Regions from separate parts of the Sphingobium sp. B8D3A genome, predicted to be linked through region 3. Evidence: riboswitches for the same ligand, from Rfam matches in the RefSeq annotation. Region 3 holds a riboswitch; each other region holds the start of a gene.

Region 1 (4,294 bases), 650 kb from region 3:
TCCCTTCCTTGACTGTCCAGCCGGTCGTTCCTGTCCCCGTGAGCGTCCAGGTGCCGTCCCCTACCTTCACGAATTCATCGAAATCATTATACTGCACGCCAATCAGGCCGGCATCGAATGACGAGTCGACGATGCCGCCCAGGGCCAGGGTGTTGGTGCCGCTCGCGATATCCGCATCCGCGACGAGACCGGTGATGCTGGAGCCGGCACGCAGTTCCAGTGTCACGTCGCCGGCACCCATCAGAATGGCGTGGCCGGACGAAGCCCCCCCTGCAATGACGCCCGAGTTGATGATTGTGGTCGGCGCATTGTTGGTGACGATAGCGGTTTCACCCAGGATCGACCCGGAATTGGTGATCTGGACCGTGCCGCTGACCGCGTCTGCATCCACAGCCGCGCTTTCGCCATTCGCCTGCAGCGTTCCACTATTGTCGATGACGACATTGCCGACCGGTGTGCGCGCCTGAACGGCGCTGCCGGACCTGGCGGTGACGGTGCCGGTGTTGGTGATGGTGATGGCGCCGGAGCCTGCCTCATCCGGATCGAAGCCCGCTATGGCAAGAATACCGGTCTCGCCTTCTGCAAGGCCCCCATTGGTGATGGTGATGTCACCGATCTGCGAGGCGCCCTGGATCGCCGGCCCGGACTCCGATGTCGCGATGCCCTGCTCCTGATTGTCGATCACCACTTCGCCGTCCGGCGTCCAGGCGACAAGTGCCTGATTGTTGACCGACGATACCGAGGCATTGTTGGTGATCTTCGCAAGACCGTTGTAATTGACGACGCGGATGCCCGCTGCCTGAGCCTGCACCTGGCCGGTGTTGGTCACCGTCACCTCGACCGGCTCGACATCATTGTAGCCGCCGTCGGCGTAAATCCCGCGCTGCGTGAAGTCTGCGGGGTTTACCGTTGGGTTGACCGTGATGGCACCGCTATTGGTGACGCTCACCGACCCAGCGTTGGTGGTCGCGGAAATGCCGTTGGTGTTCACGCCGGAGACGGTCAGCGCCGCATCGTTCTGGATCATGATGTCACCCGCAACCTGGTTGCGCACCCAGATGCCACCGTTGCCACCCACGCTATCCACTGTGACGTCCGGGCCCAAGGTGACCGAAATGTCGTTCCGACCCACGATATTGGAACTGACGTTTACGCCGCCATTATTAGTGGTGCTGATCGTGGAATTGGTGATGAGGAGCGTCGAGGTAATGTCGCCAGGGATTGTGTTATCCCACGTATAGTAGCTCACGCCATCGACTGTGATGCTCTCCTCGACCTGTGCGCCATTCACGGTGAGGCTGGTATCGCCTCCTTCAATACGAGCCTTAACCAACGACGTATCGCAGAAAAAAAGCGTGACATCACCCGTCACTTCGCAAACTCCGGTATCGGCCTGCGCGACCGATGCGCCCGCCAGCAGCCCCGCGATACCGACACTGCTGAACAGACCTGCCTTGAGAGCCTGCCGAACGGCGCTGCGCGTTTTGATTGCCTTACCCTGCATTACGAAATCCCCTCGTGTGGGCCCACCGCCCAGATGATGTGAAGGGCAAACCGCCATGCAGGTGCGGTTCAACGGGATTTGAGACAGGGATCGAAGCGCGACGACAGGGAGCGCAGCCTGAGGTTCAAACGAACCCAATGACCTTCTCACAGCAGGCTACACACGATATCCGAAAATGCTCTGTTTCATCCCCCGGTAGCCCCGCTACCCCATTGGGGCCGGAGGCTTTGCGTCCCGCCGTTACCGACAGTTTGCCCTTGTCGAAGGCAACGAACGCCCGTGGGGCGGAGCCGTCATCTTCAGGAGGAATATTAACGTTAGCTGAGCGGCAGCGCAACAAAAAAGCCCGGCCTTGTCGAGATGGCGCGCATGCAGATCGGAGCCATGCAGCTGATTTGTCGTGTGAAAATTGTCGCCCTCGGTCTGGAGCGGGGTCATAACCGGCCGTGTTAAGCCGATAACTATAGTTAACTTCAACGCAAGCACGACGTCGATTGCGCTGCATCCGTTGCTCTAAAATATGGTTGCCCCCCGCGACGTGATCGTTACAGCCGTCGCTGGTCGGGCAACCACGCCGAAAGGCGCCGCACTGCCTCTTGCACTTCGGCTTCCGTGATCGCAAAGCTCAGCCGGATGAACCGATGGCCATTGACCGGATCATGGTCGAGCCCCGGCCCCATGGCGAGCCCGGTTTCCAGGAGCAGCTTCTTGCAGAACGCAGGGCTATCATCGGTAAAGTCGCTGACATCCGCATAGATGTAGAAGGCGCCATCCGGCGGCGCGATGCGTCGCAGACCGAGGGCTGGCAAGGCGTCCAGCAGAATGTCCCGGTTACGGGCATAAGTGGCGCGATGCGCTTCCAGCTCTGACGTGCAGTCCAGCGCCGCCAAAGCGGCATGCTGACTGATCGATGGCGCGGTCAGGAACAGGCTGCCCATATAGGCGCGTGCCCGCTCGACCATGGCGCGCGGCACATAGAGCCAGCCGAGCCGCCAGCCGGGCATGCAGTAATATTTGGAGAAGCTGCTGACGATCATCGCATCCGGTGCGAATTCCCCCATCGAGCGGCAAGGTTCGCCATAGCTGAGGCCATGGTAGATTTCGTCCGAGATGATCGCGACGCTGCGCTCCCGGCAGAGCCGCGCAATCGCCTCCAGTTCGGCAGGCGCGATGATCGTTCCGGTGGGGTTGGCCGGGCTGGCGACGATCACACCCTGCGGTGCCGGATCCAGCGCCGCGAGCGCGCGCGCCGTCAGCTGAAAGCGCGCCTGTTCGCCGCATTCGATCTCGATCGGCGTCATGGCGAGCGCGCGCACCGTGTTGCGATAGGCGACATAGCCCGGCCGGGCCATGGCGATCCGATCACCCGCCTTAAACCGGGTGCTCAGCGCAAGGACCAATGCCGGCGAGGCGCCGCAGGTGAGCAGGAACTGATCCGGCTCGGCTGCCATGCCGTACCGCTCCCTATAGAGCTGGACGAGCCGCGCCTGCAGCGCAGGACTCTCCCAATAGCCCATCGGATCGATGCCGAGCGCGTGGCGCGCAGCGTCCAACGCGGCCTGCGGCGCCCCCGTGGAGGGCTGGCCAAACTCCATATGGAGAACCGATCGCCCCTCCGCGCCCAGGCGATAGGCCAACTTGCTCAATTCTATGGCCTGAAACGGCTCGACTTCCATCAGATCATCCATCGCTCGGTACAGCGCCGATAGCCGGCCCCGGCACAGATGCCAACGGTGCATCCCCTACCGGTCGGAGCCGGAGGACTATGTCTCGAAAAATCAATTAAGGAGGGACAAGCAACCCTCGCGATCGTCCAAGCGGAAGGCAGCGTCCGCGATAATTTCGGATAGGTTGCCGCTGCGGCGCTGCGGTCGCCGACATGATCGAGGCCCAGTGCACCGCGCGTCGACACCACCGCGGCGCGGTGCCCGGCAGGATCAAGCGAGCCCCGTGACCTCAGCCATTGGCGGATGACGGTCAACGACGATGCGCGCCACTTTTCGAGCCTTTAGCATGGCGCGTTGTGTGTTCTTCGTCCCGACCCTGGATGCAAGCCACCTTCAAAACCGAGCTGCTTGACCAATAAAACATGTAAACATATGTTTATAGTGAAGTAAGCGCGACTGGCGCCGACCGGCCTCGCATGCAGTGTTGGCCGTGAGCAACCGCTCCTGGCCTGGCGATCAGAGAGGATTCAGATATGAAGATGCGATTGTTGGGTGGCCTTGGGCTTGTCACTGCCTCGCTGGCCGCTGGCGCCGCTCCCGCCGCTCCATCCATCGCAAGCCAGGCCGAAGCCCCCAACACCCAGGTTCGGGTGGAGCGACGGTTGGTGCACTCACAAGCCATTGCCGGCAATCTTCTGGGGACCTCCGCCGAGCGCGAGGTCTTTGTCGTTCTTCCCCCGAGTTATGGCCGCGACATCAAGCGGCGATACCCTGTCGTCTACGCCCTGCACGGCTTCTCCATCGATGCAGCAAGCTGGATGCAGAAACTCGATGCGGCCAGGCGGATCGCTGCAGCTTTTGCTGCGGGAGTGCCGGAGGTCATTGTCGTGTTCCCCGATGGGAGCAATGAGTATGGCGGATCTTTCTATGGCAGTTCTACTGTCACCGGCGACTTCGAGACATTCATAGCGGATGAACTGCCTGCCTATATCGACCGGGAGTTCCGCTCGATTCCAGAGGCGGCCGCGCGTGGCTTGATGGGGCATTCCATGGGCGGCTACGGCGTCGCGCGCATTGGCATGAAGCGCCCAGGGCGGTTTGGCGTTCTCTACATGATGTCGCC
Region 2 (4,294 bases), 320 kb from region 3:
GCGATAGCGATGCTCTTGCGTTGGTTCGCAGATCGCGTGAGACGCGTCACGACGCCTGGGAGAGTCATCACCGGCGTCTCTCGCTCATTCATATTGCGCCAGGACCAGCAAAGGCCCGCCGTCGGGCCCGTAGCTGTCGCGCAGCGCTTTCAAAAGAAATGGAGGAACAGACAGAAGGCCATCGCCGCTCAGCCGGCCCATGAGGACATCCTCGAAACCCGAGGGGCCGGCTTCAAAGGACGGGAAATTATCATCGCTCAGCGTCGCCATCGGGACACTAAGCGAACCCCCTGCGCCTGGCTGGACGAATGCTTTTGAGACCAGGAGCGAAAACGTCTGGTTGCTGCCCCCGGCGATTTGAATAGGAGCGGCCATCGAAAGCCCGGTGTTTTGGTCGCTCTCGTTTGACTGCGGCCCTGGCGACAAGATCATGACCCGGAGGCTCGACTGAAGAACCAGCACCGGCTGCAGAACAATGTCCTTCGCCGATTGCGTGATCGAAGCTGGCTCCACGATCGAAACCTGGCCTTTCGCATTCGCTTCCGCCGCGTTCGCCTGTGAGGCTGCAAGCGCCGCGCAAAGGCACAGCGCTCCCAGCGCAGGAGCGGTCGCCAGCAACAGGCGCGCTCCCATCCGGATGGATGATGAGACCGTCACGAGACGCTCCTGTCACAGGTCAGTTGTAGGCGACGGTCGCCGTGAAGGTGCCCGAGTAATTGCCAGAGGCCTGCGTATTGGGCAGGGAGAAGCTACCGCCGACGCCGAAGGTCGCGGTGCCAGCTGTGCCGATGGAGCTGGACAATGTGCCTGTTGCGGCACTCGGCGTCAGGGTGACGGTGATCGTGCCGCCGGGCGTACCGGTCATGGAGAAGCTGGCGGGCACCGAGATCGAGAAAGTCTGCCCCCCTTCACCCGAGACCGTATAGGCGGCGCGCGACGTCGTGCCACCAGCGGCAACGGCGTCGCCGGAACCAGACAGGCTGCGATTGCCCGTCGAGGCATCGACAGTGACCGTGTTGGTCCCTGCTACCGAGGGTTTCACGATCGTGCCGAACGCAAGGTCGCTGGTTTTTGCGATCGAGATCGGCTGAACGATCCGGGCTGTACCCGTGGTCGACACAGATGCTGAGGACTGAGCGTAGCTTGCCGCCGGGATGGAACCCAGAAGCGCAATTGTCGCGATAGACTTCAAGTTCACGAACATGACGATGTCTTTCTCTTACTTGATATGCACATGAATTTAATCGGAAAATATTAGACTCCGCCTACCTTAGAGTCCCTCGGGCGACTGCGTTTCGCGGAGCTTTGGATTGCAAGCGCGTGCATCTGGCGAGCCAGTCGCAAGCGACTGGATCACGTGATGATCGGTACTGGTGCTTGCTGACCGTCGCCAAAGACGGGCCGTCGCCCGACGAGGGCGTAAAGGATCTGGAAGGCGCGAGGACGACAGGTCCACAATAGTTCTCCGTTTCGGTAACCCCGCTATCCCTGTGAGGGACCGGAGGCTTTGCGTCCCATCGTCGCCGATGGTTTGCCGTTTCGACCGAGAATCTCGGGCGCTATTAGGTAAATTTTGATTTAACTATTATACGCTACGCAGTCAACGCTTATGTGGTGAACGACCAGATGGAGAATTGTGCGACTACTCCCATGTTGAACCGCAGATCGAGTAGCCGGATTAGGAGCGCGTTTGTTTTCAATGAAATAAACGTGAGGTTTGCGTCATCAGAGCCTAAGCAAAACGCCAAGAACTTCGCGGACTGAAGCGAACCGACGATGCGGTTAGCTCGCGCCAAACCGAATTCCATGAGAATGTATTTCGTTGCCGTCGCTATGATCCCGACGAATTACACATCCGGGCTAAATGCCAAGGCCCCTCCCGCGAAAAACGCCGCTTGGGCTCCTCTCCCCTCGCTTCGCCTGTCAGGGCGTGGAGCGCGCGACGCTGCCAAGCGTCGGTTCTCATCTAAGCGCTTCTGCGGTGGGCCGCTGCCTCAAGATGTCGGCGCAATGCCGGAGGGCGACGAAAGGCAGGCTTGAAAAGGTCTTCGTGCTACCGGCCCACCGCTATGTCAGAGCAACCGCCTCAACCACAGAGCCCACGAAATTCCGGCTGACCTGCTGGCCAGACCGGGCCAGTCGGCGCACCTCGGGTAGCCGGGACGCTTCATATCGCGCGAGTGCGGCTTTGGGGTCGGCCTGCAGGACCGCCGGGTCGAGGCAGCGCGCGAGGGTGAGAGCATCTTGCGCGGCGGTTGCAAAGCCATTGCCTGTCATCGGCGTGCAGACATGGGCAGCGTCGCCAACCAGACACATGCGGCCGGCGACAAGGCGGTCCGGACAATATTCCACGACCGGTGTGCCGAGCACCGCTTTGCGGGCGATACATTCCAGGATCGCGTCGCGCCAGGGCGATGGCCAGTGCCGGCGCGCCAGTGCGGCCAGCTCGTCGAACAATTCATCCGGCATGTCGCTCGGGCGCAGCGAATGCCGCGCCAACGGGCCCTCGACCGCCCCTGTTCTACGCAGGATTGCGTTATGTCCGGCGTCGTACCAGCCCCAGCCGACCCGGCGGCGGCCACGCTCCGGACTGCCATCGGCGGCTGTCAGCGGAAAGCCGAGAAGCACATAGGGCTCGGACTCGAGAAACTCCAGATTGGACGGAAAGCGGACAGACAGCGCCGACTCTTCGGCAAAGCCGACCCAGGCCAGATACTCCGCGAAGACGGCATCCGGACGCTCCGGACTGACCTGCCGCCGCACAACGCTCTGATAGCCGTCCGCGCCGACCAGCACCTTGCCGTCGAACCGCCGACCATCGGCGGTCCTTGCCCAGGCCCGATCCTCCGCCTCTCCCGTCGCTTCCACACGGGCGTTCTGCAGGACGACAATGCCGGCCTCGTCCGCCGCTGCGCGCAGACCGCGATAGACCGATTGCCATGCCTGAACGCCCGTCGCGAGCGCGCCCGTAGCGTGAGGACGCCCGGTCAACTGCTCAAGCAAGCCATAGCCGACCTGCAGCGCTGCCCCGGTCCGGTCGGTATCGGTCGAGCGCTCCAGCAACGTGATCGAGAAGCCATGTCGCGACAAGGCGAGGCCGGTCATGAGGCCGGCGAGCGAACCGCCGACGATCAGAATGTCGCTCATCCGCTCCGCGCTTGCCGACATCAGCTTTTCGGCGTCACCCAGACCTCGACGGGGGCGACGAACTTGCCGGGCGCCGGTTTGCCGACCTGCACGCGATCGATCGTCACCAGCTCGCCGCTTTCCAGATTAAAGCTGGCCCAGGGCTTGGGCATGCGACCGAAGGTCATTTTCTGAACGGGCTGGCCGGTGGCCGAATTCATGATGGTTGCGATGACACTCATGGCCCAGCCGATAGCCATCACGGCGTGCTTCGGTCCAGTGATATTGATAGCCTGCCGACGCCGCGCGGGTACATCCGACGGGGTTCGTTTGAAATTTCGCTTTTCCGTGCGCTGATAGGTCCCGTATCTCGCGCCGACCCCGTCGTCCGGCTAAGCTAACGGGAAACTCGCTAGCCAATATAGTCTTGCGAGCGAAATTCGCTCGCGCCGGCGCCCGACCATCTATCCATCTCAAAATAACGAAAGATACGAAAGCATTTGACTTTCGTTAGTTAGTGCTGCGAAAGTCGCTTCATGGCTATTGAGTATGATGTTCTGGTCGTTGGGGGAGGCATAAACGGCGCTGCGATTGCGCGCGATGCGGCGGGCCGTGGCGCGCGTGTCATGCTCGTCGAGCAGGACGATCTCGCCGCGCACACCTCCTCGGCCAGCACCAAGCTCATTCATGGCGGGCTGCGCTATCTCGAGCAATATGAGTTCCGGCTGGTCGCCAAGGCCCTGGCGGAGCGGGAACGGCTGATGCGTGCGGCGCCGCACCTCATCCGCCCGCTGGAGTTCGTTTTGCCCCATGATCGCGGCATGCGCCCCATGTGGATGATGCGCATCGGCCTGTTTCTCTATGATCGGCTGGGCGGGCGCAGCAGCCTGCCCCACTCCCGGGCGATCAGGCTGGCCGGGGATGGCTATGGCAGCGCCATTCAATCTCGATTTGGCCGCGGCTATGTCTATGCCGATTGCTGGGGCGACGACAGCCGCCTCGTCGTCGCCAACGCGCAGGATGCCGCCGAGCATGGCGCGACGATCCTCACCCACACAAAATGCCTCGCCGCACAAAGGGATCAGCATGGCTGGCGCGTGTCCTTGCAGGGCACTGACGGCACGCCGTTCTCCGTGACGGCGCATGTGCTCGTCAATGCCACCGGCTC
Region 3 (4,294 bases):
GCCGAGGTTGGCGACTTGAGGCGGGGTGGCTGTTTAGCGGCCCAGCCCCAGAGAAGTGCCGACCGTGTTGAGCGTGCCGGTTACCGGCGCCAGCAAGCCGCCATTGGTCGTGGTGCCGGCGCCTGCGCCTGCACCGGCTTCGACGCTGCCGCCAACGCCTAGCGCACCGCCGACCGAGCCGACCGTGGCACCGACCGTGCCAAGCACGCCGCCATTTACGTCGCCGCCCGTGGCCGTTCCGCCGCCAAGCACGCCGCCGCCTGAGACGTCACCGCCCACGCCCACGGCGCCACCGACAGACCCGACGGTCGAACTCACCGCGCCAAGCACGCCACCCACGGCCCCCGCGCCACCGCCGGGCAGGGACGCGCCGTTCGGCAGCACATTGGCGTTGACCAGCGCCGGATCGCCGCTCCCCAGCAGCTGATTGCCGCCGAGCGCGACATTCAGCAGATTGTCGGAAATGCCGCCGGTGGGCGCCGTAATGTTGGTCACGCGCACATCGGCGATGCCGTTCACGGTCGCCAGCGCGGTATTGCCTGCGTTCAGCACGCCAGCGGATGCGAGCGTGCCCGTCGGTTGGGTGTCGCCGAGCACGCCGACGCCGATCGCGCCTGCGGTGCCGTCAAGACCGTTGGTTACGGTGCGACCGCCAACGTCGATGGACACGACATCGCCGACCACGCCTTGCGCGCCTTGCAGCAGCAGCGTGCGGCCTTCGCCGGCATCGACCAGCACCGTGCCGGTGTCCTGCAGCACCCGCGTGATCGTGCCGGTTACGGGCTGCGTGACTGGCAAGGCAGCGGCGATGGGGGTGGTCACGCCTTGCTGGCCGTCCGCGACGCCGAGCACGGCGTTGCCGGCCGTCGCCAGAACCGGGGAGACCTGCGTGACGACGCCTCCAGCCAGACCGCCGCTGGTGCTGCCGCCGCCATCGGCCGATCCGCCGCCCCCGGTATTCCCGCCGCCGGTGTTCCCACCGCCCGTGTTCCCGCCGCCCGTGTCAGTGCCGCCGCCGCCATTGTTGCTGCCGCCATCGCTGCTGCCGCCCGACCCGGGCGCCGGCGAGCCGACATTGGCGTAGCGGGAATAACCGCTGGTCTCGCAGGCGCTCAGCAGCATGGCGAGCGCGGAGCAGGCGGCTATGGCGGGCATGGCCCGGCATAGTCGTGACGTTCTGTTGGATCGTAATGTCGTCGTGGAAAGAACCTGAGCCATTGCGTCATCTCCTGTCAGGCTTGCAGCCGGGCTGGAGACGGAGCTATCCGATGGCAGGCCCACGTAGCGCGGAGCGGTGTGGAGCGATCATAGCCAGAGCGAGGCGTAGACACGCACACACAGCTCCGACCTCGGCTCCTTCGGCAACCCCGCTACCTTGAACCCAAGGCCGGAAGCTTTGCGTCACGGCGTCACCACCGCTTTGCCATTATCGGGATCGGAGTGATCCTGCGCTTGAAATGTCAAGCTCTGGAAAAGGTTCATGGAAAAGAGTCTGAACTTAACTTTTATCATGCCTGGGAGAACGTGCCGCTCGAGCGGGACCGTCCTGGCTCCCTTCGTCGCACCGGACTCGACAACCCCGTCGAGGAATTCTATACCGTCCGATATGGAACAGACCGCCATCAGGGGTCGGCCCCGCGAATTTTGCTGCGAGCAGGCGCTTGCGGCCGCTTTGCGTGTGTTCTGGACAAAGGGTTATGAGGGCGCGTCGCTCAGCGAGCTGACGGACGCGATGGGGATCACCCGCCCGAGTCTCTATGCCGCGTTCGGCAACAAGGAGGCCTTGTTCCGGCAGGCGCTCGATCTCTACGAGCGGGAGAAGCTGGCCTATATCGGTCCGGCTTTGGATATGCCCACCGCGCGCGGCGTGGCGCAGCATCTGCTCGATGGCGCGCTCTCCACGATTGCCGGCAATGGCCAGCCCACCGGCTGCCTCAGCGTGATCAGCGTCACCGCCTGTGGCGCGGAAGCGCAATCGATCCGTGAGGAAGTGCTCAAGCGCGGCGAGACCGTGAAGCGGGCATTGGTGGCCCGGATGCAGCGCGCCATCGACGAGGGCGAGTTTGTCGGGCCCGCCGATGCGGAAGCGATCACGAAATATCTCATCGCCGTTTTGCAGGGCATGGCGGTTTTGGCTGGCTCCGGCACCACACGGGAGGAGCTGGAGCGCGTTGCCGAGACGACTATGGGGATGTGGCCTAGCCGCTGAAGCGCCTGGGGACCCAAGACCGATTTTGCGCGCTGCAAAATAAAATATCGGTCGGTACAAAAAACCGGGTTGACGCCTGAACATCCGATTAATATACCAGTCAGTACAGAAGGCATGGGGGTGCGTGCGGCTTGGCCGGGCGCGTTCTGCTTGCCCGACTTGATTTGACAGCAATTTCATAGGTTCTGGTTTCGGGACGGACGCGCCGGTCGCGCACCGTCTTTCCCGGATCGATCCCTGGCATCCGCGATGCGCGCGCCCGGCAGCACTGGCTGTCCGGGGCTGCCCCGTCGTGCCTGCCGGGGAAGCAGGAGGAGACACGGTGATGGCATATCTGGATCTGAGAGATGGCGGGGCACGGGCGATGGTCCCGGGTGTCACTGCATCGGAGGCTGCAAGCCTTCAGGTGCAGGATGGCCACCTCCTTCCGGTCGAGTGGACGATTGTCCGCCTGGCGCGGGAAGACGGGTTGTCTTCGCTGCGCGAGGAGAGCCGCCTGGGCCGCCTGCTGCGCCTCGTTTTCGGCTTCCGCCGGGCCATGCCGCTGGCGAGCGCGCGCCTCGAAGCGCTGCGACGCATCGCGGTGCTGAGCTGGCACCATGGCTACAACATCGCCCCGTCCGAGCTCGGTCGCTTTTACGAGGCCGGCTACACGACCCATCAATATGAGACGCTGCTCCGCCACATCGGGGCCCTGCGTCTGTCGATCAAGCGGAGGAACCGCGCATGAACATGCTCAAGAAACTCAGCCCGGCGGAAGCCACGCCCATCGAAGGTGGCACGACGCGGCGGCGCTCGCTGACCCGTGCCGCCTGGGTGGCGCTGCCGGTGCTCGCCATTGCCGGCGGTTACGCGCTGATGCGCCCGTCGCCCCCGGCGCAGGCCGCGATGGCGGCGCCCACCGTCACCGTCTCGGCGCCGCTCGCGCGCGAGATTATGCTGTGGGACGATTATGTCGGCCGGTTCGAGCCGAGCCGCGCGGTCGAGGTGCGTCCGCGCATTTCCGGCCAGATCACGGCCGTGCATTTCACGGACGGTCAGATGGTCCGCGCCGGCCAGCCGCTCTTCACCATTGATCCGCGCCCCTTCCAGGCCGCGCTGGCCGAGGCGCGTGCCGGTGTCGCCACGGCCCAGAGCGATCTCGCGCTGGCCCGCAGCGATCTTGAACGTGCCGAACGACTGGTGGCGGTGGAAGCGGTCTCCAAGAGCGAGGTCGACCGGCTCCGTGCCCGCGTCTCGGCGGCATCGGCTGCGCTGGCCGGTGCGCAGGCCCGTGCCCGCAGTCGCGCGCTGGACCTTGAGTTCACCACCGTGCGCGCGCCCATTGGCGGCCGCATCTCGGATCGGCGGATCGACCCCGGCAACCTCGCCTCATCGGGAGAGGGCGCATCCGGCACGTTGCTCACCACCATCAACGCGCTCGATCCGATCTACTTCACCTTCGAGGGGTCCGAAGCGCTGTTCCTCAAGACCAAGCGTGATGCCGATGCCGACGCTACGCCGGTCGAGATCAAGCTGCAGGATGAGAATGCCTATCGCTGGAAGGGCAAGCTCGATTTCACCGACAACGGCCTGGATCCGCGCTCGGGCACCATTCGCGCCCGCGCCGTGCTGCCCAATCCCGATCTGTTCCTGACGCCCGGCATGTTCGGCAATATGCGGCTCTCCACCGGCTCTGCCACTCGCGCGCTGTTGGTGCCGGACACCGCCGTGCAGACCGATCAGGCGCGCAAGACGCTGCTCGTCGTCGGCAAGGATGGCACCGTCGCCGCCAAGCCGATCGAGCTTGGGCCGGTTGTCGATGGCCTGCGCGTCGTGCGGGCCGGGCTGGATCCCGCGGATCAGGTGGTGATCGTTGGCACCCAGCTCGCCATGCCCGGCGGCAAGGTGCAGGTCCGCAAAGGCCGCATTGCGCCTGAGACGCAGCCGGCGACGCCTGCCGCCGCCACCGCGCTGATGTCCGGCCAGGCCACCTTTACGCGCTAGATCAGGATCGGCTTCGCCTGAAGCCGATCCTGATCCGGTCCCTTTTGCTTTCCGCATGTCCGAGCCGTCAGGTGAAGCCGCCTGACCCGGACATGCTCT

Evidence for each region. A riboswitch is a leader RNA that binds a small molecule or an ion and turns the genes downstream of it on or off. The one in region 3 is predicted to bind cyclic di-GMP.
Region 1: linked by a shared signal. The riboswitch ahead of M2342_RS06845 (autotransporter domain-containing protein) and the one ahead of M2342_RS03755 (hypothetical protein) in region 3 are both predicted to bind cyclic di-GMP.
Region 2: linked by a shared signal. The riboswitch ahead of M2342_RS02560 (DUF4402 domain-containing protein) and the one ahead of M2342_RS03755 (hypothetical protein) in region 3 are both predicted to bind cyclic di-GMP.

Annotation. Positions count from the first base shown of each region.
Region 1 covers NZ_JAOQOS010000001.1:1,490,859-1,495,152, reverse strand. The annotation lists gene M2342_RS06845 (autotransporter domain-containing protein) at 1-1,504, opposite strand, end outside; cyclic di-GMP riboswitch class I at 1,696-1,770, opposite strand; gene M2342_RS06840 (pyridoxal phosphate-dependent aminotransferase) at 2,050-3,180, opposite strand; gene M2342_RS06835 (alpha/beta hydrolase) at 3,705-4,294, shown strand, end outside.
Region 2 covers NZ_JAOQOS010000001.1:517,636-521,929, reverse strand. The annotation lists gene M2342_RS02570 (hypothetical protein) at 1-50, opposite strand, end outside; gene M2342_RS02565 (hypothetical protein) at 85-657, opposite strand; gene M2342_RS02560 (DUF4402 domain-containing protein) at 677-1,120, opposite strand; cyclic di-GMP riboswitch class I at 1,470-1,546, opposite strand; gene M2342_RS02555 (FAD-dependent monooxygenase) at 2,068-3,147, opposite strand; gene M2342_RS02550 (hypothetical protein) at 3,168-3,368, opposite strand; gene glpD (glycerol-3-phosphate dehydrogenase) at 3,663-4,294, shown strand, end outside.
Region 3 covers NZ_JAOQOS010000001.1:841,223-845,516, forward strand. The annotation lists gene M2342_RS03755 (hypothetical protein) at 34-1,218, opposite strand; cyclic di-GMP riboswitch class I at 1,358-1,435, opposite strand; gene M2342_RS03760 (TetR/AcrR family transcriptional regulator) at 1,607-2,209, shown strand; gene M2342_RS03765 (hypothetical protein) at 2,535-2,939, shown strand; gene M2342_RS03770 (efflux RND transporter periplasmic adaptor subunit) at 2,936-4,195, shown strand.